3 regions of the Rossellomorea sp. H136 genome follow, and region 1 is predicted to be linked to each of the others. Evidence: riboswitches for the same ligand, from Rfam matches in the RefSeq annotation. Region 1 holds a riboswitch; each other region holds the start of a gene.
The links. A riboswitch is a leader RNA that binds a small molecule or an ion and turns the genes downstream of it on or off. The one in region 1 is predicted to bind S-adenosylmethionine.

Region 1 (9,957 bases):
GGTCTTGTTCCCGACCCTCCGAAATCAGGAACATTTGAATGGTCAGGTCTGATCAGTTCCACTAAAGATTCCTTAATGACAGGAAAGTACTGGATTGTCATCGCTCCATTAGCAGCCTTTATGATTGCTATCATTGCCATGCAGTTGATTGTGCAAGGTGTGAAGGAAATCCAGCAAACAAAGGTAGGGGTCCTGGTGAACAACACCCCGATTAAGACCAACCATAGGCTGGTCAAGAAGAAAACCTACCGTCCAGTGACGGAAGACTTCCATTTGGTTCGACAACAATCCTTGAAGGGATAAAGGGGAGATAGAAAGTGAGTAGAAAGAGTCCTAAATTACCACTAACCGATGAGGAAAGATCGGCACTTCGTAAAGAAAAGATCAGACTGGGAGACATCTTCGAACTGTCTCCCGATGTTTTAAGTGAAAAACTAAACATTTCTATGGCTAGAGCCCGGTACTTAGTCGGCATGTCCATTTTCCAACGAATTCCGTCGATCGGACCAAATATGGCGCATAATGTGGTTGAAGATCTTGGTTTTCATTCTTACGAAGACATAAAGAATGAAAAAGGGGAAGACCTCATTATAGACTTAGAAAAGAAGCACGGCGTCTGGATGGACCCATGCGTGGAAGACTCCCTCAGGTGCGTCGTCCACCACGCAAACAATCCAACTTCCACCAAAAACTGGTGGGACTTCACCACCCAAAGAAAAAACTACCGCCAAACCCACGGTTACCCCAGCGACCGACCCACCAAAGGCTGGGATGAGGGACGGACCTCATAAACCAAAAGGCAGGAAGCGAGAATCAGCTTCCTGCCTTTATTTACGCTCTCTTCAGGGACGGACCTCTTTCGTATATACTCCTCAAAATGGACATGATAAAGGAAAAGGAGTGATGAAAGTGAGAAGCCTGTTCATCTGTTTACTATTGCCGATCTTTTTTCATGCTTCATCTTCTGCAAGAAACATCCTGCCCCTTCCAGCTCATCATAATGAACTCGCAATCGTTATTGATGATTTAGGAAACGACATGAAGGGAACAGAAGAAATCCTGAAATTACCCGTCACCTTGACGATTGCAGTTATGCCCTTTCTGCCAACAACAAGGAAAGATGCTGAAAAGGCACATGGGCTGGGCCATGAGGTCATCGTCCATCTACCAATGGAACCGATGTACGGGAAAGCAAGCTGGCTTGGACCAGGGGCAATCACCACTTCGCTTTCAAATGACGAAATCCGGAAAAGAGTAGAAAAGGCAATCGAAGAGGTTCCCTATGCTGTAGGAGTCAATCACCATATGGGATCAAGGGCAACAGCCAATGAGAGGGTCATGAGGATCGTATTAGCAGTATGCAAGGAAAAGGGATTATTTTATTTGGATAGTAAAACAACGGGGAAGAGTGTCATTCCAAAGCTTGCAAAAGAATTGGACGTCCCCTATCTTGAAAACGAATTATTCTTTGATGATGTCTATACCATCCAGCATATCGGAAAGCAAGCCAAGCTTCTGTCTAAAGAATTAGACAGTGACACTTCCACCATTGCCATAGGTCATGTCGGGGTCACAGGAATCAAGGTCGCCACCATGCTTCAAGAGTTTCTTCCTCTTTATGAGAAAAAAGCTTCCATTGTCCCATTGTCAGATTTAATACCTGAATATCATTTGATTGATGAGAGCATGCCTTGATGGTGTGCTTTTTATTTGTAAATCTTCTGTTAAACCAATGCTTATTTTTTTGATATAAGAAGACCCTCCCTTATAATCAGAAGGTAGGAAGGAGATGATTCCAAATGGATTATGCAATTGTGACGGGAGCAACAAGAGGGCTGGGTGAATCGATCGCCAAGCTATTTATCGAAAAGGGCATAGGTTTAATCAATATTTCCAGATCAGATAATGAAAGACTGCAAAAGCTTGCCGGGGAAAAAGGGGTATCGTATGACTTCATTCCATGCGATCTTGCACAATCAGGAGAAACAGAAGCGGTCTTCCATGAAATGGGGACAAAAGTATTTGGATATCAACCCGAAAGAGTCTATGTTGTTCAAAATGCCGGAGTGGTGACACCAATCAACCCGTCTGGTGAGGTAGAAACCCAAGCCCTTGAAACGAGTGTGCATGTGAATTTACTATCACCGATGATTGCTACCAATGAAATGTTAAGAGCAGCCCGGGATTCTGACACAAAGATGATCATGATCAATATCAGCTCAGGAGCAGGAAGTCGCCCTGTTCACGGATGGAGTACGTACTGCGCAACCAAAGCAGGCGTGAACATGTTGACGGAAACCGTAAGCTTAGAGCTTTCTAAAAAGCATAGCCGACATCAAGTGATTGCCTTCAGTCCGGGGGTCATGGATACGGACATGCAAGGGGAGATCCGTTCCTCCTCTAAAGAAGCCTTTGCTGATGTCGAATCCTTTCAGCGCTACAAAGTGGAAGGAATGCTTCGCGAAACGGATACGGTCGCAAATGCACTGGTTAAACTTGTAACAGAAAGCGAAATCGAAAGTGGTAAGCTGTATCATGTAAATGATTTGTTATAAAAAGAAAGCAGATTCCTGGGAGGGGATTTGCTTTTTTCTTGTATCAAAAAAGAGACAAACCCCATAGGATTTGTCTCTCAAAATTTAAGATCGAACCGGGTCCGCTTCAGGTGCTGATTTACGTGTGAATTTCGGTAGTGCAAATCGAATGGCAATCAGACCGCAAACAGCAATCAAGATCGGGTAGAAGGCATATGGGATGATGCTGATCGGTGAAATGCCTGCGACTTCAGCCACTAACAGGGCCTGTGCTCCATAAGGGATCAACCCTTGAATGGAACAAGAAAAAATATCAAGGATGCTGGCTGATTTACGGGCGTCCACTCCATAATTTTCACTAATCGACTTAGCAAGTGGACCGGCAATTATAATCGAAATCGTGTTGTTTGCTGTGCAAAGGTTAGTAGAACTCACTAATCCTGCAGTAGCAAGCTGTGCTCCCTGAGGAGACTTGATTTTACGTGTTGCGTGATAAAGTAAAGCCTGAATCCCGCCGTTATGACGGATGAGTTCGACAACCCCGCCTATCAGTACGGAAAGTATCACAATCTCTGCCATTCCTGTCATTCCATCGGCCACACTGCCGAAATAACTGGATGGAGTAAAGCTTCCATCTATGAATCCAAGGATTCCAGCTAAAACAATTCCTCCGAACAAAACGACAAACACATTTAATCCGGCAAGAGCACCGACGATAACTCCTAGGTAAGGCAGAATTTTAATCCAATTAAAGCTTTCTGCCCCGACAGTTGCTTGATTCCCCATAGTAAGAACAAGGAGAATTACCATTGTCACGATCGCGGCAGGTAATACAATGAAGAAGTTGACTTTAAATTTATCTTTCATTTCCGTTTTCTGTGTACGAACAGCTGCAATGGTTGTATCTGAAATGAATGATAAGTTATCTCCGAACATCGCTCCTCCAATAACTGTCGCCATGGCAAGGGGCATAGATATATCTGTACCTGAACTAATCCCTACACCAATTGGCGCAAGTGCTGCGATCGTTCCCATGGATGTACCCATTGATAACGAAATGAAAGCCGCGATAATAAATAATCCAACGATGATCAAGTTACCGGGCAGCACGGAAAGGGCAAAGTTTACGGTTGAATCAACGGCCCCCATCTTTTCAGCCACTCCGGAAAATGCTCCTGCTAACAGGAAGATAAAGACCATGATCATGATATCAGGGTGACCGGCTCCTTTAGCGAAACGCTCAACCTTAGCCGTTAAAGTCTCTTTTCGGTTCATCAACAAACCTACAACGGATGCAATGATAATTGATACTAATACAGGAAAGGCATAAAAGTCTCCTGAAATGATGCCTGCTCCAAGGAACAGAGAAACAAATATGATCAAAGGCAGTAACGCCAATAGATTTCCTCTTTCTTGATTCATTCCTAATTCTCCTTTGTCGTCCAATTTACTAAATTACAAAAAACCTCTTCCGGAATAAGAAGAGGTTTCAAAAGAAAGAAACACTCTTCTTATCTTTCAAGCATTCGCTTGCTGGATGTGGCACAGCACTCAATATGAGTCCGCTGCCGAGACATCGCAGGGCCAGTCCCTCCGTCTCTCTGGATAAGAAGAATATCGTATTTAGTTGATTTAAAATGTACTTCCATACTTTAAAGGGTTTACTCGAAAAAGTCAAACGGGAAATATTTCTGTTTGCTTGATACGGACACCGATCAAATTCCTCCCTTATCAGCAACAAAAGCATGACTTTATCCATAATAAGGCATAAACTCATAGACAATTGAACGTTCAAGGTCTACTATAAGGAAGACAAAAAACATCTTGGGGGATACGGTAGTGGAAAGAACTGTACGAAATCAAATTTTCACATTACAAGGATTTTATTTATTAACGTTCTTCGGTGTTGGGAGTTTATATCCCTTACTCAGTGTGTATTTGAGCGAAAGCGTGGGGTTAAATGGTTATCAGATTGGAACGATCATGTCTGTAGGTCCCATCATGATGATTTTCTTCCAGCCTATTTGGGGAATGGTCAGTGACACGACCAATCGTCCCACCGTGGTTCTTGGTTTAACCTCTTTAGTAGCGGGAATCTTTGCACTCGGTTACTTGTTTATGGAATTTTACTATGGCCTGCTTATCGTGGCCATTCTAGTTGCCATTTTCCAAAGTGCGATCATTCCCGTTTCCGATAGTATCAGCTTGAAGTATACAAGTAAGGTCCGGTATAACTATGGAAATATCCGTCTGTTCGGATCATTGGGCTTTGGTATAGCAGTCTTTATGATGGGAAGACTTTCAGAGGGATTTATCGGGCCAACCATCATTTTTTACTCTTTCTTTATCTGTTTAGTCCTATCCGGATTCCTTTCTTTCCGGTTTCCGAAAGAGAGAGCGGCTGCAAAGCTTGATTTAAAGGCAGGGATGAAGGAATTATTCACGATGAAAAAGTTCCTTATCTTTTTAGCGGTCACATTCTTAGTGTTCGGGCCGAATTTAGCAAACAATGTGTATTTCGGATTATTTGTTGAAGATTCAGGCGGCACATATGCGGGGATTGGTCTTGCGTTCCTGATTGCAGTGTTATCGGAGGTTCCCTTTATGAGAATCGCCGGTGGATGGATTGATAAGTTCGGACTCTTGACAGTCGCTGCCTTGGCAGGTGCTACATCCATGCTCCGCTGGCTCTTTTACTTTACAGAACCAAGTTTATGGCTTGTCTATTCATCGGCTGTCATGCAAGGACTTGCCATTGGCTTGTTCATTCCAGCCGGATTGCGATACATTAAAGAAATCACGCCTTCCCACATTACAGCAACGGCCGTTACGGTATATTCAGCAATCGGAAACGGTCTGGGGAATTGGTTCAGTACCTTTGTTGGCGGCTTTATCTATGAAACGTACTCCATTTACACAGTGTACTTATTTTTCGCAGTCCTATCCCTATTAGGTATTTTCCTTTGCTTCGTTCTCATGAAGGAAGAAAAGAAGAATGCACTCGCTTATTAATACATCAAGGCGCCTGTAGAGAACAAATTCTCTACAGGCGTTTTTTGTAAATAAATGCAGAAAGGAGGGATTTGCCTTTAATGGTAGACAATGGATATAATGATGGAGAAAGAAGAAGCAAATAAAAAAGTTTTTTTAAAAGGTTTTGGCAAACATGAATTGTGGTAGAAGAAGGATAAGTATTCATTGATTATTATATAAATACCAGTTAGAATTATATTATTAGAAAATTCTTTCAATTATATAAACTAGAAAATTACATTATTTAAAAAGGGGATATTAAAATGGAAAATACATTTGTGTACTCAAAAGATAATGCAAACCTTGGAGATACCGTTCAGTTCCAAAGAAAGAAACACGTAATCAATGGAGTGGTTACTACCCTTAGAGAAAATACAGTCATTGTCAAAATGGACAGGGATGTTGCGAAGAAGCTGGATTTACCTGACGATCAAACCGTTGTGTCACATAAAAACTATGTCGTCATAGAACGCACAGAAAATGGCACACAACCTGTATTTGTATATGATGGGTGGAATAGCGCATTAAAAGCTTAAGTTCCAACATAAAAAGTAAAAGACCCTGAAACGCCTACCATTAATATGGATTAGTCGTATCAAGGTCTTTTTATGTGGAGTCTGACGCTCTCAGCTACAATCTGATTAATTTAATTTAGCTGCATATTCCTTCACCATTTCAATTGTGACAAGCTTTCTCTGTGGAACGACACCTTGACGGGCAAGGATATTGATTTCATTTGTAACATGATTAATGGCATCCGTTGTAAACAGCTGATCATTCAAACAAAGCTGAACGGCTTCATCGATTGCTCTTTCTCTACGCTCATCCAATATCATAAATTGTTGTACCAGTTGATTTTGCTTACTTGAATGCTTTGTAATATCTTTATGTACACTCATGATTTCATCCCTCTCTATCAATTACGCATTATATCATCTATTATGCCTTCTTCCAGGCACTCATGGCAATGTCTTAGAATATCATTTCTACAAGATAGGGGACAGTAGCCTTGAAATTGATTCTTTCACTTTGATCTTCATAGGTCTTTCATTATACTCTTCCATGGATAATTCCCTACTCTGCTTCATATCTTTCCTGAATACAGCGCTCAGACTTTCAGAGATGGTTTGATCATATAAAAAGGCATTTACCTCAAAGTTAAGGCGAAAGCTTCGTACATCAATATTTGCCGTTCCGACAGAAGAAATGGTTTCATCCACTACAATGGTTTTGGCATGAATAAAGCCGTTATCATAAATATAAATTTTCACGCCTGCCTTCAGTAACTCACCAATGTATGAATAGGTCGCCCAATACACAAATAAATGGTCCGGTTTGTTCGGAATCATAATCCGGACATCGACTCCTGTAAGAGCAGCAATTCTCAACGAATCCAGCAGACTGACGTCGGGTATGAAATAAGGAGTTTGAATATAGATGGATCGTTTGGCAGTTGAAATCATTTTAATATAACCGTTTTTAATTTGCTCCCATTCAGAGTCGGGGCCACATGTCACAATCTGTACTCCGGCATGACCAGTAAAGGAAGGCTGTGGGAAATATCGTGAATCGTAAGCAATCTTTTTCGAGCGGCTGGCTTGATTCCAATCCAGAGTAAACCGGGTTTGCATCGCAAGTGTTGAGCTCCCTACGATCCTCAAGTGAGTATCACGCCAATAACCGAACTTAGGATTCAAGCCCAGGTATTCATCTCCAATATTAAATCCGCCTACATAACCGACTTTCCCGTCAATAATCACGAGCTTTCGGTGGTTACGGTAGTTTAGGCGGAGGTTGATAAAGGGAATTTTCGAAGGGAAAAACACGTCCACTTCCCCTCCGGCTGCAAGAAGTTCTTTAAAGAAGCTTCTTCTTGTCCGCCGAGAGCCCATTTCATCATACAGAACCCTGACCTTTACGCCTTGTTTTGCTTTCTCAGTAAGCTTCTCCAGAATCCGCTTGCCTAAGTGATCTCTCTTAAAGATATAATATTGAATATGAATATGATCCTGTGCTGCGTCCATGTCTGTCAATAAGGACTCGAATTTGTCCTCCCCATGGGTGAACAATTGTACTTCGTTATCCTGGGTCAAAAGAGCTTCATTATTCATGAGGTGCATATAAATAAGGTCCTGATAGCGGGAGGACGTTTCATTTTTAAAAGGGAATCGGTGTTCTTTCAGGGAGTGGATCTGCCTTTGAATCAAATCTTCAATGCCGACTTTCTTCTTATCTTCCCAGTCGAATAACCGCTTTCTGCTTAAGTTCTGACCGAAGATTAAATAAAGAATAAATCCGAGAAGGGGAATGAAAAACAGAACCATAAGCCATGCCCAGGTCGCACTGGCATCTTTTCGTTCAAGGAAAATGATGACACCAGCGAGGACTAAGTTAAGAACAAATAAAACCCCTAAAAGAGTAGATAGGATACTCATAGTATGTAATGCTCCTTTAATTAGCTTTCTATAAGTAGTATACCTGAGAATGGAATAGAAAAAAATGACAAAGAAAAACAGAGCAGGCTGAAAGCTATCCGAACAATTATTTTTTATTAATGATACACGGACCGGAATTTAGGGTTCACAAAAAAACGGATCACTGACTTATGGTCAGTGATCCGTTTTACATAAATTATAATGCCCTGCTTACCCATTCGGCAATCCAGGCACAGGCAACGGCGGCATAAGTCCCAACCACGTTACCTAATATCCCCATCAATAAACCTACAGGGGCAAGAGAAGGTTGGAATACAGAGGCTACAACAGGAGCCGAGCTTGTTCCGCCGATGTTTCCTTGAGATCCTACAGCTACGAAGAACAGGGGAGCTCGTAGTAAGCGTGCCACTAAGAAAATGATGATCACATGAATGGCTAACCATACAATCCCCATTGCTACGTATTGGGGGGAATCCCATACATAAGCAAGATCGGCTTTTGCTCCGATCGTTGCAAGCAGGAGATAGATTCCTGCGTATCCGATTTTACTTGCACCGTAGTTCTCAAGGGTGCGAATCTTAGTAAAGGAGAAGATGATCCCGACTGCAGAAATGATCATAATTGTCCACGTTCCAGCAGAAAGAACATTTGAGACCGGTAACGTTTCTGAGAACTTTCGTACAACGTAAGCTACACCGAATCCTAAGCCAATGATGGCAGCCAGGTAAGGAACCTCGATAGGCTTGGCATTTTTACGTTGAATTTCTCCCATATCCTCATTTACCTTACGAATGATCGAGTTATCCGCTTTGTTCCATTTATCGAATTTATGTTGGAATCCTGCCAGGGCAATCATGATCCCCATCCAGCTATATCCGACAACGGTATCGACGACAATAATAGGCGAAAGGATTTCTTTCGGTGTACCTGTTGCTTCAATCATGGCTGCCATATTGGCACTTCCGCCAATCCAGCTTCCGGCAAGTGCCGCAACGCCAGTCCATGCGTCTTCAGGAAGAAACGGTTGGAATATGGCTAAAGCGATGGGTCCTCCAATCACGACACCAAGAGTCCCGGCAAGGAACATCGTAATCGCTTTCGGACCAAGCTTTAATGTTGCGGGAACATTCGCAGAAAGAAGCAGCAATAATAATCCCACTGGTAATATGTAAGCTGATGTAAAGTCATATAAAGCCGACTGATCCGGGATGATTCCAAACGTTGTAGATAACATTGGAAGGAAATAAGTCCAGATTAATGGGGGAGCATAGTGAAAGAACTTCTGTAAGAAAGGATTCTTCGACTCTCCAAGAATGAACACAAGACCTACTAAGGCAGCTAAGTAAGAAAAGATTGCCATAGGTTCTTGAATTAAGATAGTGTCAAAACGCCACCACATAGTAAAACCTCCTTAAAAAATCAATAACAAGGTTTACTATAACATTGAAAACGATTACTATTTTGAATTTTAATAAGTGCTAATCTTTGACCAATACTGAATAATAGAAGGGTCATACAAGAAACAGGGAGAAGTTACAGAGCCGTTTTCTCCATAAAAAAAGCCATAGGAGTCCATGGCAACATGTTGATTCTTCATATTAAGTAAAGAATGCTTGTGATGAGGATGTTTAATATAGATGGATCGGATAAGGATTAATAATAATTCCAGAATCCTAAAGCGAATAATAAAATACCCGTAATCATTGTAATACCAAATAACATAAATAAAAAATCAAGAATGCTGTCGGCGAAGACTCTTCTACGGTTTTCACTTTTAAAATGACGTACTTCCTTGCGATATGATCGTGCAGCACGACTCATAAAAACATCCTCCTCCATAAACATCATTTGTTTAACACATATTCGTCACAATACAAGAAAATCCTTCCTTAAAGTGAAAAATATGCCGACTGGCCTATAACCAAGTCGAATGGAGGGACGGACCTTCTTTATAT
Region 2 (9,957 bases), 790 kb from region 1:
GATTTATACGGCGGTACGTTCCATATGCTGAAAGAAGAGCTGAAATCATTCGGTATTTCAACTTCATTCGTTGATTTTACAAGTGTGGAAGAATTAGAGGAAGCCATTACTCCACAAACCAAACTCCTTTTCAGTGAGACCGTAACAAACCCGTTTATGCGAGTGGAAGATATCCCGAAAATGGTTGACTTCGCTGAAAAACACAACCTGAAAACAATGATCGACAACACATTTGCCACACCGTTTCTGCGCCAGCCTTTCTTGGAAGGGGTCGACCTTGTCGCTCACAGTGCCACGAAGTATATCGGAGGACACAGTGATATCACAGCAGGTGTCGTCGTGGGAAAAGAAGAGCTTGTTCAAAAAGCGAGAGAGAAAGTTGTCAACATCGGGTCAAATTTGAGTCCATTTGAAGCGTGGCTGACTTGCCGTGGAGCGAAAACACTGGCTCTTCGTATGGGAACCCAAGCAAGAAATGCAGAAGTTCTTGCGGCAGACCTTCGATCAAATGATTATGTGAAAGGAGTCTATTACCCAACCGATCTATCGGATAAAGGAAATGGCGCAATCGTAACAATCGAGCTATCCAACACATGTGATATAAGCACATTCTTCAAATCACTTGGATGGATTAAAATCATCCCTTCCCTTGCAGGTGTAGAGACAACGGTTTCTTATCCATTAGGAACGTCTCATCGTGCTCTACCGAAGGATGCGCAGGAAAAACTCGGAATAAATACACATGTCGTACGCATATCGATAGGTATTGAAGATGGGGAAGACATCGTCGTTCAATTTAACGAAGCGATTACAGCCTCTATTAAAAATTAAATAATGTAAAAATTCTAAAAATACTCTTGACGTTGAGGTCGGTTACCCCTTATAATTCATCTCAACGCAAGAATTTTCACATTGACAACTACATGCTCTTATCCAGAGAGGTGGAGGGACTAGGCCCGATGAAACCCGGCAACCTTCATGTACGCAGTAATGCGTCACATGAAAAGGTGCTAATTCCTGCAGGCGATCTGCCTGAAAGATAAGAGGAGGACCCTATTAAATTAGACCCTCTTCTTAGGAAGAGGGTTTTTTATTTTTTCCTCTTCCATCTTCTTAGGAAAATATACTTCTTCGATTTTTCAGTTTCTGAGTTCAACAGGGGAATTTTGGCCGAAATTTAACATGAGAGAATAGGTCGGTATTTAACTGATAAAAAAACGAATTATTTTAACAGTCAATTCCGAATTCAACAGTCAAAATTCCAACAAACTTTAACAGGCAAACGTCCAAAACATCCAACCGCAAAACGGAAACCCAAACACCAAAACCATTTAGGAGGAATTATCAATGACAAAATCATTCGATTTCGACACACTTTTACTTCACGGTGGCCAGGAGCCGGATCCATCTACAGGTTCGAGGGCAGTGCCGATTTATCAAACGACATCTTACGTTTTCGATAACAGTGATCATGCAGCAAAATTATTTGCACTTGAAGAACCGGGAAACATTTATACCCGAATCATGAACCCAACTGTAGACGTGTTGGAAAAGCGCCTCGCTCTTTTAGAAGGTGGAATCGGAGCACTAGGTGTTTCATCGGGAATGGCCGCTATCTCACTATCAATCTTAAATATCGCCGGAGCAGGTGATGAAATTGTAGCAGCTACCAATCTTTACGGTGGAACCTATAATTTATTCTCGACCACCCTTCCGAAATACGGAATCAAGGTTCATTTTGTAGATCCGACTGACCCGGAAAATTTCCGTAAAGCGATTACGCCAAAAACGAAGGCTGTATTCGCTGAGACGATCGGAAATCCAAGTCTACATGTGCTTGATATTGAAGAGGTAGCAAAAGTGGCTCATGACCATCACATCCCACTGATCATCGATAATACTTTTGCCACTCCATATGTATGTAAGCCGATCGAGTATGGAGCTGATATCGTCATCCACTCTGCAACAAAATGGATTGGCGGTCATGGTACAGCAATCGGGGGAGTCGTCATTGACGGAGGGAAGTTTGATTGGAATCATGAAAAATTCCCGGGCTTCACGGAAGAGGACCGTAGCTATAACGGACTGCGTTATGCACAGGATGTAGGGCCGGCAGCCTTCATTACAAAATTAAGAGTGCAGCTGCTTCGTGACTTGGGAGCGTGCTTAAGTCCACAGAACGCATTCCTGCTGCTGCAGGGATTAGAAACGCTGCATCTTCGCATCGAACGTCACACAGAGAATGCCTTGAAGATTGCGGAGCATTTAGATCAGCATAATGGTGTCGCTTGGGTATCTTACCCTGGGCTGCCGCAGCATCCGTCTCATCAACTTGCTCAAAAATACTTGAAAAATGGAGCGGGATCCATCGTCGTCTTCGGAATTAAAGGTGGTAGAGATTCAGGACGGAAAGTAGTCGATAACATTTCCCTTTGGTCTCATGTTGCCAATGTAGGGGATGCGAAATCGCTGATCATCCATCCGGCTTCTACGACCCATCAACAATTAAACGACCAGGAAATCCGTGCGACAGGGGTAACCGAGGACCTTGTGAGACTTTCTGTTGGATTAGAGTCTGCGAAGGACCTGATCGAGGACTTGGATCATGCCATTGAAGTGGCGTTGGAAACATCACGGGTATGATAGAAACTGGGGAAACTAACCCTAAAATCGTAATTGAAATCAAATTACAGGGTGAAAAAGTGGATTTTGGATACTATTTATAGGCCATCCAGGGACTATGTAAGGGAGATATCAGCGGAAATTTGATTTTATCAGCGGAATTTCGAATATATCAGCGAAATCGGGCTTTTATCAGCGAAATTCCCAATATATCAGCGAACAGGTTGCTCGCAGTCCCCTCGAATGAAAATCTGAATTCATGACGATAGACTTAACGACGAATTCTCAACTCCCATAATGGCAATTATCCAAAAAACAGTACAAAATCAACTGTTTTATACGCGGGGGTATCCGGAGTGGAATCCTGATCACCCCGCCACAACATCAAAAAAGGAGGTGGAGGAATGGAGAAGCTATACACATATGAAGTTAGCTCCATTACCATCCCATCCCTAACATTAGAGTCCGGCACCACGTTGAAAAATGTAGATCTTACGTATGAACGAACAGGAAACAAAGAAGGACCGACCATCCTGGTTTGCCATGCTCTCACCGGGACCCATATCGTAAAGGGGACGAGTGAAGACCGCGGCTGGTGGGACGGACTGATTGGTCGGGGGTCGTATATTGATACCGAACATTTTAATGTGATTGCCTTTAATGTATTAGGAGGATGTGAAGGAAGTACGGGACCGGCGTCCACCAATCAACATACGGGAGAGCGTTACGGTCCGGACTTCCCTGGTATTACGATAAGGGACATGGTCCATGCCCAATATAAAGCACTCCAACAACTTTCAATCGACCACATGGAAGCGGTCATCGGAGGCTCACTGGGAGGGATGCAGGCCTTAGAATGGGGAGCCCTCTATCCTGCCTTTATAAATAAAGTGTTCGCCCTTGCCGTCACTCCTGCCTTAAATGATTACGGTCTCGCCTTTAATCACATCGGAATCACAGCGATTGAAAAGGACCCTGAGTTTCAAAAGGGGTATTATCCACCAGGCTCCATTTTAAAAGGGTTAGAGATTGCCAGAATGGTTGGAATGGTCACGTACCGGACACAGGAACTGTTCGACCATCGTTTCCAGCGTGAAAAGCAAAACGAACTCTTCAATGTCGAAAGCTATCTCGATTACCAAGGAAAGAAATTAGGAAAGCGGTTTGACCCAAACAGCTACCTTACCTTGCTGAATGCGATGAACTCACATGATATCGGAAGGGGAAGAGGAGGAACAGAAGAGGTAGCGAGAAACTACCAGTGCGAACTGATTTCGATCAGTTATGAAGGAGATTTAATTTATTCACCTGGGTATCTAAAAGAGTTTACACATCTTGTACCAAAGAGTGAACATTACTTTATCTCTACCGCCTTTGGTCATGACGGGTTCCTGGTGGAATTTGAAAAGTGGGGAGGAATCATTGCTTCTCACCTTCAAAACCATCACGTTCAAAGAGTTTTTACTGGAATAAAATAAGGATCGCCTTATCATAACTCGTCCCCCTCCGGCATATAGTTAGATAAGCAAAGACACCGCACCGCCTTAGCGCGTTTTTGTGTGGTGTCTATTTCGTTGGATAAGAAAGGCTCTTAGTCGCGCCACTCTTATCTATACAAAGACCAACAACAAGCTGGAGGGGAATATATGGAGTGGACGGGCAGAAAGCTCATAATCACAATCATCATCAGTATGCTGATCGGTGCTGGAGGAATGTATGGCGGCTTGGAATGGACGGGCAAGGATGGGGACGAGCTTGCTCAGTTTGACGGAAAAGGCGAGCTTAATGACAAGCTACACAAAGTAGAAGTAGCCTACGACTTGATTAGTGACAAGTTCTTTCAGGATGTGGATAAAGGACAGCTGGTGGAAGGTGCGATTCAGGGAATGCTGAAGACTCTGGATGACCCTTATTCCGTTTACATGAATGCCGAAACGGCATCGCAATTTAATGACGCTTTGGATTCTTCTTTTGAAGGAATCGGAGCAGAAGTCACGATCATGGACGGAAAGCTGATCATTGTCGCTCCTTTTAAAAATTCTCCTGCGGAAGAAGCGGGGTTGAAACCGAATGACCGGATCATTAAAGTAGACGGAAATAGCATCGAAGGACTTGACCTATACGAAGCTACCTTGAAAATCAGAGGGAAAAAGGGTACTGAGGTTCAATTGGAGATTACGCGAGAAGGACTGACGGATCCCATCAAAGTATCTGTGAAACGTGATGAGATTCCTGTCGAGACGGTCATCTCTGATGTGAAGGAAGTTAATGGAAAGAAAACAGGATACATCCAGATTACTACTTTCTCAGAAAATACAGCCGTTGATTTTAAAAAGCAATTAGGAGAACTTGAGAAGAAAAAGGTAGAAGGATTGGTCCTTGATGTGAGAGGGAATCCAGGAGGTCTCCTTTCAAGTGTGGAAGAAATCCTCAAAGAGTTCGTAACAGAGAAAAAGCCGTATGTGCAAATTCAGGAACGCAGCGGGGAAGTGATGAAATCCTTCTCAAATAGCGAAGCAAGAAAAGCGTACCCTGTGGTGGTGTTAATTGATGAAGGAAGTGCTTCTGCCTCTGAAATTCTCGCTGGTGCACTAAAAGAAGCGGAAGGGTATCCACTCATCGGAACGAAGAGTTTTGGAAAGGGCACGGTACAACAAGCCGTTCCAATGGGAGATGGAAGCAATATCAAGCTGACGATGTTCAAGTGGCTGACGCCAAATGGAAACTGGATTCATAAAAAGGGAATCAAACCGGATATCCCTGTCAGACAGCCGTCCTATTTCTATGCCCATCCGCTTCAAATTGAAAAGCCCCTTCAAGAAGGGATGAACAATGAACAGATTCAAAACGCCCAGGAAATGCTTCAAGGACTTGGATTCTCCATTGACCGCGTGGATGGATATTTCAGTAAGAAAACAGAAAAGGCCGTAAAGGATTTCCAAAGTCAGGAGAGCATTGATGTTACAGGGATCATTGATACTGTAACAGCGGAAAAGTTACAGGAAGAAATCTTTGAAGCGGTAAAGAATGAGAAGAATGACCTACAGCTGCAGGCGGCTTTAGAATATATTGAAAGAACAGCACAGCATTAATAAATTGGGAGCCAACCATCATGATGGTTGGCTCCCAATTTTTATTTTGAAAAATCACACATATTCACTTGTTATTCCTGTCTATCCGACATCATTTCCCGGGAAAATATGCAGAATACTGTCGGAAATGAAATCGAATCGTAAAACTATCAAATAAAATTGCAATAGGTTTTAATGGATTCTTTTGATAAAATAGTAGATAATGCAAATTTTCTTGAAAAAGGTGGTGACGGATCATTGGTTGAGATTTGGTTGCTGGAGGTCTTGAAGGGATTTGGAAAGTTATTTCTTCATCCTGTTTTATATTTGTCTGTGTTTTTCGCTATCATGACAGGCTATTATCGTGTCAAAAGAGAACGAAGAGACTTTAATACGAGATTGCTGGACGGATATCATGATACGCGAGTTTTATTTTCATATGGAGTTGTACTTGGATTGCTTTTTTCTGTCGTTACAGTGGGAGCAGGGGTTGTGATTCCTTTCGCCGGAATTATGCTAATAGGGTTGGTATCCATCCTGTTTGCATTAACGAGTTGTTTTCACCTCATGTCTGCGACCATGACGGTAGGGTTTTCGTATTTTATCCTGATTGCGGTGGATTATTTTCAGTGGGATATCCCTTATGTGAATACATATGTAGATAACTTGAATTTAGGGCTGCTGAGCTCCATCGTCGTGCTTCTTGGTATATTGACAATGATTGAAGGAAGCCTGATTCGATTGAACGGGTGGAAGCATACTTCACCCCGTCTTCTTAAAAGTGCACGTGGACTGAAAGTAGGTGCCCATCAAGGGAAGAAACTGTGGCTTGTGCCGATGTTTGTGCTGATTCCTACCGGGACATTGACCCTTCCATTTGAATGGTGGCCGGTGTTTACATTGGGGACAGAGACGTATTCTCTCCTTTGTGTGCCTTTTCTACTTGGTTTTCAGCAGCTTGTTAAAAGCACCTTGCCTGAAGTTGCGATTAAGCATACGGGATACAGGGTATTCTGGCTTGGTGCATTCGTATTGACACTGGCTGTAACAGGATTCTGGGCTCCTATGTTTTCAATCGGGGCAGCTGTTGTGGCAATGGGAGGACGGGCATGGATTTCTTATCGCTACCGAAGTGCTGAGGATTCTAAGCCATACTTCTTTAAAAGACAGTCTAAGGGAGTCATGATTCTTGGAATTCTACCTGGTTCTCCTGCAAAGAAACTGACGCTTCAAGTAGGAGAAATCGTCCTGAAAGTAAATGGAGTGGAAGTGAATACGGAAAGAGCATTTTATGAAGCCCTTCAAAAGAACGGCGCTTACTGTAAACTTGAGGTGCTTGGGACAAACGGGGAAAACCGCTTTACGCAGGGAGCCCTCTATGAAGGTGATCATCACGAGTTGGGAATCATTTTTGCCGATGAGTCTTCAGGATGGGAGCATCATCAGGTTTCGTGAAAATTCAAGAAAACCTCCTCTTAGAGAAAGATACTATAGTTAGAAGGACTTCCTTTAGTAGGAGGTCCTTCTGTTTATTCAGAGGAAATTAATCTTTTTTTTAATCTGGATTAAGGACTAAAGGAACGTGATGAAATACCCTTCATAATCTTTCGGGGAATTCTGATACTCCCTTTTCTCAAAACTGGTTTATCGTTATAATGAATTTACTTTGTTAAAATACTTTATGTTTGATTTGTGAGGTGATGTGATGAAGATTGATGACATTGATCGTAAAATTTTACAGTTGTTAACTGAAAATGGACGTCTTTCTTACGCTGATATTGGGAAAGAGTTGAATCTTTCACGAGTATCTGTCAGGGAAAGGGTACATCAGTTAATGGAAAATGGGGTCATAGAGCGATTTAGTGTGGTAATAAATTCTGAAAAAGTTGGAAAACAGGTATCGGCTTTCTTTGAAGTAGATTGTGAGCCAGCTTATTTAGTGGAAGTCGCTCAAACCTTAGCCGATAATCCAAGTGTAGCAAGTTGCTATCAAATGACAGGGCCAAGCACATTACATATGCACGTACTTGTCGAAGATTTTACAGCGTTAGAGAAGTTTGTGAATAATGAACTGTATTCTCTGGAGGGCATTTCCAGAGTAGAAAGTCACATTCTACTAAGAAGATTCAAAAGTAGAAGTGGACTTAAATTATAGGAAAAAGGGCTTAACCATCATTTTGGTAAGCTCTTTTTTTTGGTTTCTTTTGAAAAACGCCAATAAAAGCTAAAAATTCAAAATATATAATTTTTTTAGAAAAAATGTGTGGATTTTCCTTTCGGCATCCGATATAATCGTCAATAACATAAAATTAACTACGTTTGTTAAGTTAATATTGATTTTGACCTAACAAACGTAAGTGGACTGTAAAAGGAAAAACTAAGGAAAAGGAGGTTGAAGATTTTGGCAGCACTTATAACACGAAGGTTTTTTGAGCTTTTACTTTTACTCATCGGTATTTCGTTCCTGGTTTTCGGCAGTATGCATATCGCACCAGGAGATCCAGCATCCATTATCGGAGGACCAACTGCTTCAGAATCTGATATTGCAGCCATCCGCGATAATCTCGGTCTGAATGATCCATTCTTGGTTCAATATTGGGATTATCTGAAAGGGGTATTTCAAGGTGATTTTGGTTATTCCTATCAAACAAAGCAATCCGTATCCGAAGCGATTGCAGTCAGGTTTCCTAATACGTTGAATCTCGCTATTGCGAGCATGATCGTAGCAGTAGTGATCGGACTCATCGCTGGAATTATTTCAGCATTGAAACAAAATTCCTGGTTGGATGTTTCGAGCACGGTTGTGGCTTTAGCAGGTATTTCCATACCGAACTTCTGGCTTGGAACAATTCTGATTCTGGTATTTGCAGTAAATTTGCAGGTCTTACCAGTCGGAGGGCTGGATGCTCCTTTTGGGACGATAGAAGGGATGAAACAGCTGATTCTTCCAGCTATTACATTGGGCACAGGGTCGGCCGCAATGATTGCGAGGATGAGCCGTTCCTCAATGCTTGAAGTCATTCGGGCAGACTACATACGTACAGCCAGGGCAAAAGGATTAAAAGAAAAAACAATCATTTGGATCCACGCCCTTAAAAATTCGATGATTCCTGTCATTACTGTAATTGGATTGAATTTTGGTTTCCTCCTTGGCGGAACGATTATTACGGAGCAGGTCTTCGCCATCAACGGTGTGGGAAGATTAATGATTGATGCGATAGCAGCCAGGGACTTTCCAATGGTTCAAGGTTCCGTTTTATTAGTGGCAACGCTCTTTGTTCTTGTGAATTTGTTAGTTGATATTATTTATGTCTTTATAGATCCACGAATTAGCTACGATTAATAGAAGGGAGGAAAGAAAAAATGGCTGCTGAAGTGGTGACGAATAACTCTGTAAGAAGCTCCGCTCAATTGAAGAAAAAGGAAAAGTATCTGATAACAACCGTAAAACGTTTATTGAAAAATAAATTAGCCGTAATAGGGTTGATTATTATAACCCTCCAAATTTTTCTGGCTATAGCAGCACCATTGATTACTAGCCACGGGCCGCTTAAACAAGATTTAGCGGCAAGTGAATTACCTCTATTCTCGGAAGGACACTGGCTGGGAACGGATAACTATGGCCGCGATATGTGGAGCAGGATTGTCTTTGGAGCGAGAATCTCCCTTGTAGTTGGGATCACTGCTGTAAGTCTGGGGCTGATTGGGGGCGTAACGCTCGGTCTCCTGTCAGGTTATTACCGTAAACTGGATGGATTCATCATGAGGATTGTGGATCTACTCTTTGCTTTCCCGGGTATCCTGCTAGCTATGCTGATCATTGCCGTTCTTGGAACGAGTTTAGTGAATGTGGCGATTGCAATTAGTATTTGGTCCATCCCAACTTGCGCACGTATCGTAAGAGGATCTGTATTATCCGTAAAAAAGCAAGAGTACATTCAAGCGATGAAATCACTGGGAGCCAGTGATTTGCGGATCTTGGTGAAACATATTCTACCTAACTGTATGGCCCCCATCATTGTATTCGCAACCATGAGAATGGCAACCGCTATCCTATCAACCGCTGCCCTTAGCTATCTGGGATTGGGTGCTCAGCCACCGACCCCTGAATGGGGAGCAATGATTGCCCAAGGACAGAATTTTATGTGGACGTCACCACATATGACGATCGTACCGGGGGTTGCCATCATGCTGATCGTATTTGCATTTAATGTAGTCGGAGATGGTTTAAGAGATGCACTTGATCCAAACATGGATCTGAATC
Region 3 (9,957 bases), 1.0 Mb from region 1:
AAGAAAAACTGGCAACAATGGCTTCTAAATTATACGCAGCAGAAAGCTCAGTTTACCGTACAGTAGGATTGTTCGAGGATCGTATGAGCAAGCTTACGGATGAGGAAGTGAAGAACGGAACTGAAGTGGCAAAATCGATTGCAGAATACGCGATTGAGTGTTCATTGAATAAATTCTTCGCAACAGAAGTACTGGACTATGTAGTCGATGAAGGTGTTCAACTTCACGGAGGATACGGATTCATGCAGGAATACGAGATTGAAAGAATGTACCGTGACTCCCGTATCAACCGTATTTTTGAAGGAACGAATGAAATCAACCGCCTTCTGGTTCCTGGCACTTACCTGCGTAAAGCAATGAAAGGTGAACTTCCATTACTTCAAAAAGCACAGGCCCTTCAAGAGGAATTAATGATGCTTATGCCTGAAGAAGTAGGAGATGAGCCGCTTGCTCAGGAAAAATACCTTGTGAAAAATGCGAAGAAAATCGGCTTGATGCTATCTGGCTTAGTGGCTCAAAAATTCGGTAAAGCTCTTGAAAAAGAGCAGGAAATCCTTGTGAACATTGCCGATATCGTTTCAAACGCGTACGCGATGGAGTCCGTTGTTCTTAGAACAGAAAAAGCGATTCAAAAAGGTGGAGTAGAGAAAGCTCAGCAAAAACTTCTTTACACACAAATCTTCTGTCAAGAAGCATTCAACGAAATCGAACAGCATGCAAAAGAAACGCTGGTAGCGACTGAAACGGGTGACACACTGCGCATGATGCTGTCAGCACTACGTAAATTTACCCGCCATACGCCGATCAACGTGATTGCAGTCAAACGTACTGCATCAGAAAAGCTGATCGACGCAGAAAAATATACAGTTTAATTGAGTAGCTTAAGGGACGGACCTCTGAATGGAGGTCCGTCCCTTTGTGTTTGAAATAAGCCTCCCAACTTGACATCTCCAACCCAACAAATTCTTAAATGTTTAAACAATTAAATATTTAAGAATTTAAACGTTTTAAGAATATGGTGGTTACTATAGATGAATAAAACGGTTCTAATTACAGGGGCTTCAAGTGGTATCGGATTGAACTTTAGCCATAAATTTGCAGGTTCAGGTTATGATGTGATTCTCGTGGCAAGAAGTGAGGAAAAGCTTCGCACTCTATCAAAAGAAATTGAAAGCAACGACGGAGTGAAATCATACGTCATACCATCAGACCTTTCCAAACCAGGAGCATCTAAAACGTTATATGAGAAAGTGAAAGCACAAGGGACAAAGGTAGATATCCTTATCAATAATGCAGGTTTCGGGTTGTTTGGTGAATTCGAACAAACAAAGCTCTCAAAAGAGCTGGACATGATTCAAGTAAATATCACAGCACTTACAGAGTTAAGTAAGTATTTTGGAAAAGAAATGGTGAACCGCAAACGTGGACAAATCCTTTATGTAGCATCAACAGCCGCATTCCAGCCGGGTCCATTGATGGCCGTTTACTATGCAACGAAAGCGTATGTCCTTTCCTTCTCAGAAGCACTGGCAAATGAATGGGCATCACACGGAGTGAAAGTGACCGCATTGTGCCCGGGAGCTACCCAAACGGGGTTCAGCGATGCAGCTGACCTGCAGTCTTCAAAACTATTTCAGTCTGGTGTGGTGAGTGTGGAAGAAGTGGTAGAAGAGGGGTATAACCAAATGATGACGAAGAATAAAACCGTTATCATCCCAGGTTTTAATAACAGATTGCTGACTCAATCCGTTCGTTTTATGCCGAGGAAAATAGTTACAAATATTGTTCGTAAAGTACAAGAACGGGTATAATGGAATGTGAATGAGTTTGAAGGGAGAAGACTATGGGTCAAAAAGCAATCGATACATTTCGTGCTTGTATTCCATTATTTCAAGCGCTGAGTGATCCTTATCGTCAGGACATAATTTTACTTCTTGCCGAACAAGAACCTCTTACGGTCAATCAAATAACTGAAAATTTAACGTTATCCCGCCCTGCTGTTTCTCATCACTTAAAGATACTGAGAGATCAGCAATTAGTCTCTATGGAGCAAAAAGGGACCCAGCGCTTCTATTCTCTTAAGTTGGATAATGCAACCGTCCTTTTGAAGGAACTGGTTGAAACGGTAGAAAAACAATGTGAGTAATGTTTCATAAAAGAAGGATAATAATGAATATTGTCGAATGTATGAGGTAGATTCGTGAAATACAGAATGCTGGATGGAGTCTTGCTTCATCCAGATCATAATGAAAGGTGGTGGAATAATGTCGTTGACTTTTTATTCTTATCCAAAGTGTGGTACATGCCGCAAAGCAAAGAAGTGGCTGGAAGATCAAGATATAGCCATGAATGAAATACATATTGTGGAAAATCCGCCGTCAAAAGACGTGCTTAAAAGCCTATTTGAGAAGAGTGGATTACCTCTTAAGAAATTCTTTAATACAAGTGGGAAAAAGTATCGGGAATTGGGCTTGAAAGATAAAGTAAACTCAGCTTCTGATGAGGAATTATTAGAAATCCTTTCCACGGACGGGATGCTGATCAAGCGTCCGATTACGACGGATGGAAACAAGGTGACAGTAGGTTTCAAGGAAGAAACCTTTGAAGAAAGCTGGAAGTAAAAAGAGGACTATGATTACCAAATCATGGACAATGAAAAAGTTTCATTATTCACGCTTAGTTTTCTTGCTTTTTCAATGAAAAGTGTGTCAATATTAGGTTGTATAACTAGCATTTGGAGGGATAGAGAATGAGTACACCGAAAGAACTTCGTTATTCAGAAGAACATGAGTGGGTCAAGGTTGAAGGGGAAAATCTACGCGTAGGAATCACATCATTTGCACAATCTGAACTGGGCGATATCGTTTTCGTTGAGTTACCAGAGGTTGGAGATGAGATCAAAGCGGACGAGCCATTCGGAAGTGTTGAATCGGTTAAAACCGTTTCCGAGCTATATGCACCTGTATCGGGTAAGGTGGTAGAAGTGAATGAAGAGCTATCTGATAGCCCTGAATTCGTGAACGAATCACCTTATGAAAAAGCATGGATGATCGTTGTTGAACCAACAGAAGCTGGAGAAGTAGACAAGCTTATGACAGCTGAACAGTATGACGAAATGATTAATGAAGGATAATTTCTTCAGAAACACCTTGAGAACTTCTCAAGGTGTTTTGTTTTTTATTTTGGGTACCATATGAGTAGACGTTTTTTCACAGAGAAAGGATGATCAACAAATGGTACTAGAGCCTAAGAAATTAGATGTAACCAATAGAGTAACAGGAAAACTTAAAGATGGTGAAGTAGAACTATATTTAGATAATCAGCCGATCGGCAGAATGGCTTGGCCTCTTGACAAAATAACGATGGAGCCGAACTTTGAAGCAAAAGAAAATAAAATTTATCAAAGCTACACATCCACAGAGGGCGATCAAGCAAGATACACCGATTGTGATGAGGGTGGCTGGTGTTAGAGAGGCTCGTGGTGCCAGATCAATTTACGAATCTGGCACCATTTGTATAAATAGATAGTTTAGGCAAACCACTTGCGCTTTTTTTTAGAAACATGAGAAAATATAAGTAGAAAGTGGACATCATCTCTTGTTATTTGAATATACTATCGTAATCTTATTTATGAAAGATAAGGTGATGATCATGATGGAACTTGACGAAAAAGTAATCATTGTCGAAGGAACAACTGACAAACGTAAAGTAAGAGATATCATTAAAGAACCGATTGAAATTATTTGCACAAACGGGACCATTAGCATTACGAAAATGGACGAACTCATTGATGCTTTATTGGAAAGGGATGTCTATATATTAGTAGATGCTGATGATGCAGGTGAAAAACTACGCAAGCAATTTAAACGTGAGTTTCCGGAAGCTGAACATTTGTATATTGATCGCATGTACAAGGAAGTGGCCGCAGCCCCGGAATATCACCTCGCGTCAGTGCTTATTGGAGCCAATATAGACGTTCATAAAGAATTTCTAGGAAAAAGGATGATCTAGTTTTGATTGAGGTAAGTAGTACCGAAACTTTAAAACAAACGATTGAAGACCATGCGTTCAACGCTGTTTATCTTTATACACCTATGTGTGGTACCTGTCAGGTTGCAAGCAAGATGATTGACGTAGTGGAGAAGCTTCCACAATCCTTTCATTTTTCAAAGGCCAACTTGAATTACTTGCCCCAATTTGCAGAAGAGCAATCCATCGAAAGTGTACCCTGCTTGCTTATATTTAAAGGTGGCGTCGAACAGGAAAGGATTTATGCCTTTCAATCCGTGCCATTTTTATATGAAACGCTAAACAAGACTGCGGATAGTTAGAGGGATAAGAGACCTTTTTGGATAAGGTCTTTTTTATTTGTCTGATATTACATCTCTTGAACCCCCTTTATTGAACGATTTTCTTTCTACATACGAAGACATATTTCTCGGGAAATGTTGCGAATGCCATCATTTTTTGACTAGACATCATCCAAATTCTAACTGTTCGACAAAATAGATGGATCTCTTCAAAACATGTCGAGAAAGAATAAGAGGGAAAAATTCCTAAAAGTGGAATTGTTATTATATCGAAGTTTCACTGGGAGGGTATTCATGCGAATATATTTAGAGGAATTAGTAGATCGATGTCATTCAAGGTATCACTTACGACTCTTATTTCCAGATAGCCCGTTTATTCTTCAGTTTGATTGTGAAAAAGAATTGTGCGGTATTTCGATTTCGAGCAAGGGGTGCACAGTGTTGGATGATTTGAATAGGGATGCGCATTTCGTCATTGAAGGAATGGATGAAAGTGTGGTTTCATTACTAACTGGGGAAGAACGGTTGTCTCAACTGATTGAGGACGGATCCCTGAAAGTAAGGGGAGGGTATCGTCCACTATTATTTGTGGAGTCGGTTCTTTGGCTAACGAGATCCAGAGAAAAAGAGCCTGTTGAAGTTTAAACAGAAAAAATAATTGACACACTCTATTTCCGGTGATAAAATCTCTCTTGTAGCAAATTTTCTGAGTCTTTAACTATTCCAAATAATTTAATAATATACTTTACTCTTATTAAGAGAGGTGGAGGGACGTGCCCTATGAAGCCCGGCAACCGTCAATGAAAATTGAAATGGTGCCAATTCACTCAAAGCAATTGCTTTGAAAGATGAGAGAAAGGATAGTCCTATATGATTATGCCTTTCTGCTTATCGCAGGAAGGCATTTTTTATTACTTAAGAAAAAGAAGCTGGAAACATTAGGTAAGTACAACAGTAATTCTGATTAAACAGGTCGTTTTACTCCGAAAGAAGGTGGAATACAACATGATTACCATTTCAGATGTGAAGAAAATATATCAATCCAAATCGGGTCCGATCTCAGCCGTTGATGGGGTCAATATTGATATTGCCCAAGGAGAAATTTTTGGAGTGATTGGCTATAGTGGGGCAGGTAAGAGTACGCTGATCCGGATGCTTAATGGTCTTGAAGTTCCTTCAGATGGAATAGTTGACGTGAATGGTCAAATCGTTTCCCAAGTAAAGGGGAAAAAGCTGAGGGAAGCAAGACAGTCAATAGGCATGATTTTTCAACACTTTAATCTCCTCTGGTCCCGTACTGTATTAGAAAATATCCAGTTCCCATTAGAAATTGCTGGAGTATCAAAGAAAGAGAGAGTCCAAAGAGCTAATGAATTATTAAAGCTTGTAGGCTTGGAAGGCAGAGGAGATGCCTATCCGTCTCAACTGAGCGGCGGACAGAAACAGCGAGTGGGGATTGCAAGATCCCTTGCAAACAATCCCGATGTCCTTCTATGTGATGAAGCTACTTCCGCTTTAGATCCACAAACAACCGATTCCATCCTTGATTTACTGGTGGATATTAATAAACGCTTAGGGCTGACGATTGTCCTGATCACTCATGAAATGCACGTGATCCAGAAGATCTGTCACCGGGTTGCAGTCATGGAACAGGGAAAAGTCGTGGAACTAGGGGATGTATTGGAAGTGTTCCGAAATCCACAAGAGCAAGTGACAAAGCGTTTCGTAAGAGAAGTCTCGGAAGTAAAGGAAACGGGTGAAACCATTGATCACCTATTGGCGCAATATCCTAATGGAAAAGTGTTGAAATTTACTTTTGTAGGTGAATCAACTGAGCAGCCGCTCATCACCGCGCTGATAAGAAAGTTTGACTTAGACGTAAACATCCTGCAAGGACAAATCTCCCAAACTCAAAAAGGTGCCTATGGAACGTTATTTGTTCACCTTGATGGGGATGAACAAACCATCAAAGATGCATTAGCATTTGCTCAAACACAACTGGTTCAAGTGGAGGTGTTGAGAGGATGATTGAAAATTTATTTCCAAATGTAGATTGGGAGAAGATGTGGGAAGCAACCCTCGAAACCCTGTATATGACCGGTATGTCTGTATTGATTACCTTTGTACTCGGAATGATCCTTGGGATATTGCTCTTCCTTACTTCTAAGGAAAATCTATGGGATAACAAACTGACATATACGATTACAAGTGCAGTCGTAAATGTGTTCAGATCGATTCCATTCATTATATTGATTGTATTGTTAATTCCGTTCACCAAGTTTTTATTAGACACGATCCGTGGGGCGAATGCAGCTCTGCCCGCACTAATTATCGGAGCCGCTCCGTTTTACGCTCGCATGGTAGAGATAGCTTTAAGAGAAGTAAACAAAGGTGTCATCGAAGCCGCGAAAGCGATGGGGGCGAAGACAAGCACAATTATATGGAAAGTACTGATACCAGAATCTATGCCGGCTTTGATTTCAGGGATTACGGTGACAGCCATCGCCCTTGTTGGGTACACAGCAATGGCCGGGGTCATCGGTGCAGGCGGACTTGGTAACTTAGCTTATTTGGACGGCTTTCAACGAAGCAGGGAAGATGTGACGATGGCCGCAACCATTATGATTTTACTCATTGTGTTTGCGATTCAGATACTGGGTGATTTCTTTACAAATAAATTAGATAAACGATAAAAGGAGAGAAATAAAATGAAAAAATGGGTAGCAGGAGTAATAGCAGCAACAAGTATTTTTGGATTAGCCGCATGTGGGAGTGATTCAGGTTCGGGAAATGACGAAAAGGAATTGGTAGTAGGTGCTTCTAATATTCCACACGCTGAAATCCTTGAACAAGTGAAGCCGGTCTTAGAAGAAAAAGGGATCGACTTACAAATAGAAACGTATCAAGACTATATCCTTCCCAATAAAGATCTGGATAATGGAGATATAGATGCAAACTATTTCCAAACCACACCTTATATGGACTTACAAATGAAGGAAAATGAATATGATTTTGTCAATGCAGGTGGAATTCATATTGAGCCGATTGGTGTTTATTCTAAAAAGTACAAATCTCTCGAGGAGCTTCCTGAAGGTGCTACGATTTTAATGAGTAACTCTGTATCGGATCATGGACGTATCCTTACATTATTAGAGAAAAAAGGTCTCATTACGTTAAAGGATGGGGTGGAAAATACGCAAGCCCAACTTGAAGATATCAAAGAAAACCCTAGAAACCTCCAATTCGATTATGAGTACGAGGCAGCTCTTCTTCCACAAATGTATGAAAACGAAGAAGGGGACGCGGTTGTCATAAATTCTAACTATGCCATTGATGCAGGGTTGAAACCTCTTGAAGATTCAATTGCCATTGAAGATAGTAACTCTCCTTATGTAAATGTGATTGCAGTTAACAAAGGTGATGAAAACAAAGAGGAAGTAAAAGCTCTAGTGGAAGCATTGCGTTCGAAAGAAATCCAGGACTTCATTAATAAGGAATGGGATGGAGCCGTTGTGCCGGTAAGTGAATAAAGTGAGCAAACCCGATTCTGTTCAGTGACAGAATCGGTTTTTTTCATTGTAAGGTCATCCCGAATTTTGTAACATAATCATTTCCTTATTGGTTCATACTACTTTCGATGAACTATTTCAGAATAGGAGCTGAATGAAATGCAGATGGAACCAAGAAATACAACAGAAGCTGCCCTTCATGATTATAAAATGGGTCTTGGAATATTCACGGAAAAAATGCCTGAGCTTGCCGAACAGTATAATACGTTCTCTGAGCACTGCTTTAGAGAAGGAGTACTTTCAAAAAAAGAAAAGCAGTTGATCGCGTTAGGAATCAGTCTTTATTCCCAGGATGAATATTGTATCATCTACCACACAAAAGGATGCCTGGATCAAGGATGTTCAGAAGAAGAAATACTTGAAGCAATCGGAGTGACGGCTGCATTTGGAGGAGGAGCGGTCATGAGTCAGGCAGTGACATTAATCCAGCAATCCATTCAGGACTTGAATCAGTTAAAACAATAAGTGAGCGATGAGTCGAGGGGGAGAAATCCTCTTCGTTTTTTTATTGGCTCATTAATTTCGTTGAATATACATTCAACGAAATTAATATTTATTAAAAAATCTATTAATTGGCAGTATAATGGCGGAATTTTGTGAAAACTTATAAGTAGCCTCTCGGAGTCAGAGTGGAAAGATGAATTTAAGAAAAAATGACCCTATACCGGTTTTGTCTTGTGAACGAGGGGGTAGTATAGTTGTAAAGTAATATTAAAAACTTGAAAGGAATGATTCATTATCGACTCTCTTGATAGTATCTCGTACACAAGTGAAATGGAAAAGGCCATGCATGGAGCCCATGGAATTGGTTATGAGGTGTACAAACGAAAGCATGAAGTCAGAATGCAAGTAGAACAAAGAAGAGAGCAGGAATACAAGGAAAGTAGAAGAATGATTGCGGCACTTGATCGTAAGGTGCACTCTAATATATAATAAGGAAGAAAAAAGGAAACCAGTGTAGATGATGCACTGGTTTTTTTATGCTTTGCAATCAGCACCAGTCATGATAAACTGATGGACAAAAGTTCCAAAGACCTTAAAACGGCCAAGGAATCCCTACATTTTTCCTTTATATTATGCTAACAATAGGAAAAGATTATCTTGTCAAGTTTACACTATCTGTATAGTTGAAAAAGTTGATTATAGCTTTTATTTGTTATAAGATTAGAATGAGAATAAATTGAGAATGATTAAAGAATTTAATTCTTAAATTCATTATAAAGTCACGGAGGTAAATACACATGGCAGGTTCTACTTTAACAATTAAAGATCTTCATGTTGAGATTGAAGGAAAGGAAATCCTGAAAGGGGTTAACCTTGAAATTAAAGGTGGAGAAATCCACGCAGTGATGGGACCAAATGGTACAGGTAAATCTACTTTATCTTCAGCTATTATGGGTCATCCTAAGTATGAAGTGACAAAAGGAAGCATTCACTTCGACGGTGAAGATGTGCTTGAAATGGAAGTGGATGAGCGCGCTCGCGTAGGTCTATTCCTTGCAATGCAGTATCCAAGTGAAATCAACGGTGTAACGAATGCAGACTTCTTACGTTCAGCAATCAACAGCCGTCGCGAAGAAGGCGAAGAGATTTCTCTTATGAAATTCATCCGCAAAATGGATTCTGAAATGGAATACCTGGAAATGGATCCGGATATGGCACAGCGTTACTTAAACGAAGGGTTCTCTGGTGGAGAGAAGAAGCGTAATGAAATCCTTCAATTAATGATGTTACAACCTAAGATTGCCATCCTTGACGAGATTGACTCTGGTCTTGATATCGATGCCCTTAAAGTTGTATCAAAAGGAATCAATAAAATGCGCGGTGAGGATTTCGGTTGCTTGATCATCACTCACTATCAACGTCTTCTTAACTACATCACTCCTGATCATGTTCACGTTATGATGCAAGGACGCATTGTGAAATCAGGCGGGGAAGAATTAGCACAACGCCTTGAAGCAGAAGGATATGACTGGATTAAAGAAGAGTTAGGAATCAAAGACGAAACTGTTGGCCAAGAAGCGTAAGTGTTAGGGGGATGAAAATGACTGTAGAAACGAAACTACCAGTAGATCAGG

Region 2: another riboswitch for S-adenosylmethionine. It lies ahead of ACYH0O_RS21995 (O-acetylhomoserine aminocarboxypropyltransferase/cysteine synthase family protein); the one in region 1 lies ahead of ACYH0O_RS01115 (Na+/H+ antiporter NhaC family protein).
Region 3: another riboswitch for S-adenosylmethionine. It lies ahead of ACYH0O_RS20975 (methionine ABC transporter ATP-binding protein); the one in region 1 lies ahead of ACYH0O_RS01115 (Na+/H+ antiporter NhaC family protein).

The regions. Positions count from the first base shown of each region.
Region 1 is NZ_CM166371.1:197,602-207,558, forward strand. It holds gene ACYH0O_RS01095 (ABC transporter permease subunit) at 1-303, shown strand, start outside; gene ACYH0O_RS01100 (helix-hairpin-helix domain-containing protein) at 318-791, shown strand; gene ACYH0O_RS01105 (divergent polysaccharide deacetylase family protein) at 904-1,695, shown strand; gene ACYH0O_RS01110 ((S)-benzoin forming benzil reductase) at 1,800-2,555, shown strand; gene ACYH0O_RS01115 (Na+/H+ antiporter NhaC family protein) at 2,640-3,956, opposite strand; SAM riboswitch class I at 4,043-4,146, opposite strand; gene ACYH0O_RS01120 (MFS transporter) at 4,374-5,546, shown strand; gene ACYH0O_RS01125 (DUF2187 family protein) at 5,831-6,103, shown strand; gene ACYH0O_RS01130 (YpbS family protein) at 6,209-6,466, opposite strand; gene cls (cardiolipin synthase) at 6,554-8,002, opposite strand; gene ACYH0O_RS01140 (DUF819 family protein) at 8,199-9,401, opposite strand; gene ACYH0O_RS01145 (hypothetical protein) at 9,656-9,823, opposite strand.
Region 2 is NZ_CM166371.1:4,356,223-4,366,179, reverse strand. It holds gene ACYH0O_RS22000 (trans-sulfuration enzyme family protein) at 1-831, shown strand, start outside; SAM riboswitch class I at 927-1,046, shown strand; gene ACYH0O_RS21995 (O-acetylhomoserine aminocarboxypropyltransferase/cysteine synthase family protein) at 1,348-2,643, shown strand; gene metX (homoserine O-acetyltransferase MetX) at 3,027-4,100, shown strand; gene ACYH0O_RS21985 (S41 family peptidase) at 4,269-5,714, shown strand; gene ACYH0O_RS21980 (PDZ domain-containing protein) at 5,952-7,148, shown strand; gene ACYH0O_RS21975 (Lrp/AsnC family transcriptional regulator) at 7,399-7,848, shown strand; gene nikB (nickel ABC transporter permease) at 8,095-9,036, shown strand; gene ACYH0O_RS21965 (ABC transporter permease) at 9,057-9,957, shown strand, end outside.
Region 3 is NZ_CM166371.1:4,119,172-4,129,128, reverse strand. It holds gene ACYH0O_RS21020 (acyl-CoA dehydrogenase family protein) at 1-872, shown strand, start outside; gene ACYH0O_RS21015 (SDR family NAD(P)-dependent oxidoreductase) at 1,032-1,811, shown strand; gene ACYH0O_RS21010 (ArsR/SmtB family transcription factor) at 1,844-2,146, shown strand; gene ACYH0O_RS21005 (arsenate reductase family protein) at 2,265-2,621, shown strand; gene gcvH (glycine cleavage system protein GcvH) at 2,750-3,133, shown strand; gene ACYH0O_RS20995 (YusG family protein) at 3,234-3,470, shown strand; gene ACYH0O_RS20990 (toprim domain-containing protein) at 3,652-4,011, shown strand; gene ACYH0O_RS20985 (thioredoxin family protein) at 4,017-4,331, shown strand; gene ACYH0O_RS20980 (SCP2 sterol-binding domain-containing protein) at 4,605-4,955, shown strand; SAM riboswitch class I at 5,059-5,165, shown strand; gene ACYH0O_RS20975 (methionine ABC transporter ATP-binding protein) at 5,316-6,338, shown strand; gene ACYH0O_RS20970 (methionine ABC transporter permease) at 6,335-7,003, shown strand; gene ACYH0O_RS20965 (MetQ/NlpA family ABC transporter substrate-binding protein) at 7,019-7,840, shown strand; gene ACYH0O_RS20960 (carboxymuconolactone decarboxylase family protein) at 7,979-8,344, shown strand; gene ACYH0O_RS20955 (YuzK family famiily protein) at 8,654-8,812, shown strand; gene sufC (Fe-S cluster assembly ATPase SufC) at 9,121-9,906, shown strand; gene sufD (Fe-S cluster assembly protein SufD) at 9,924-9,957, shown strand, end outside.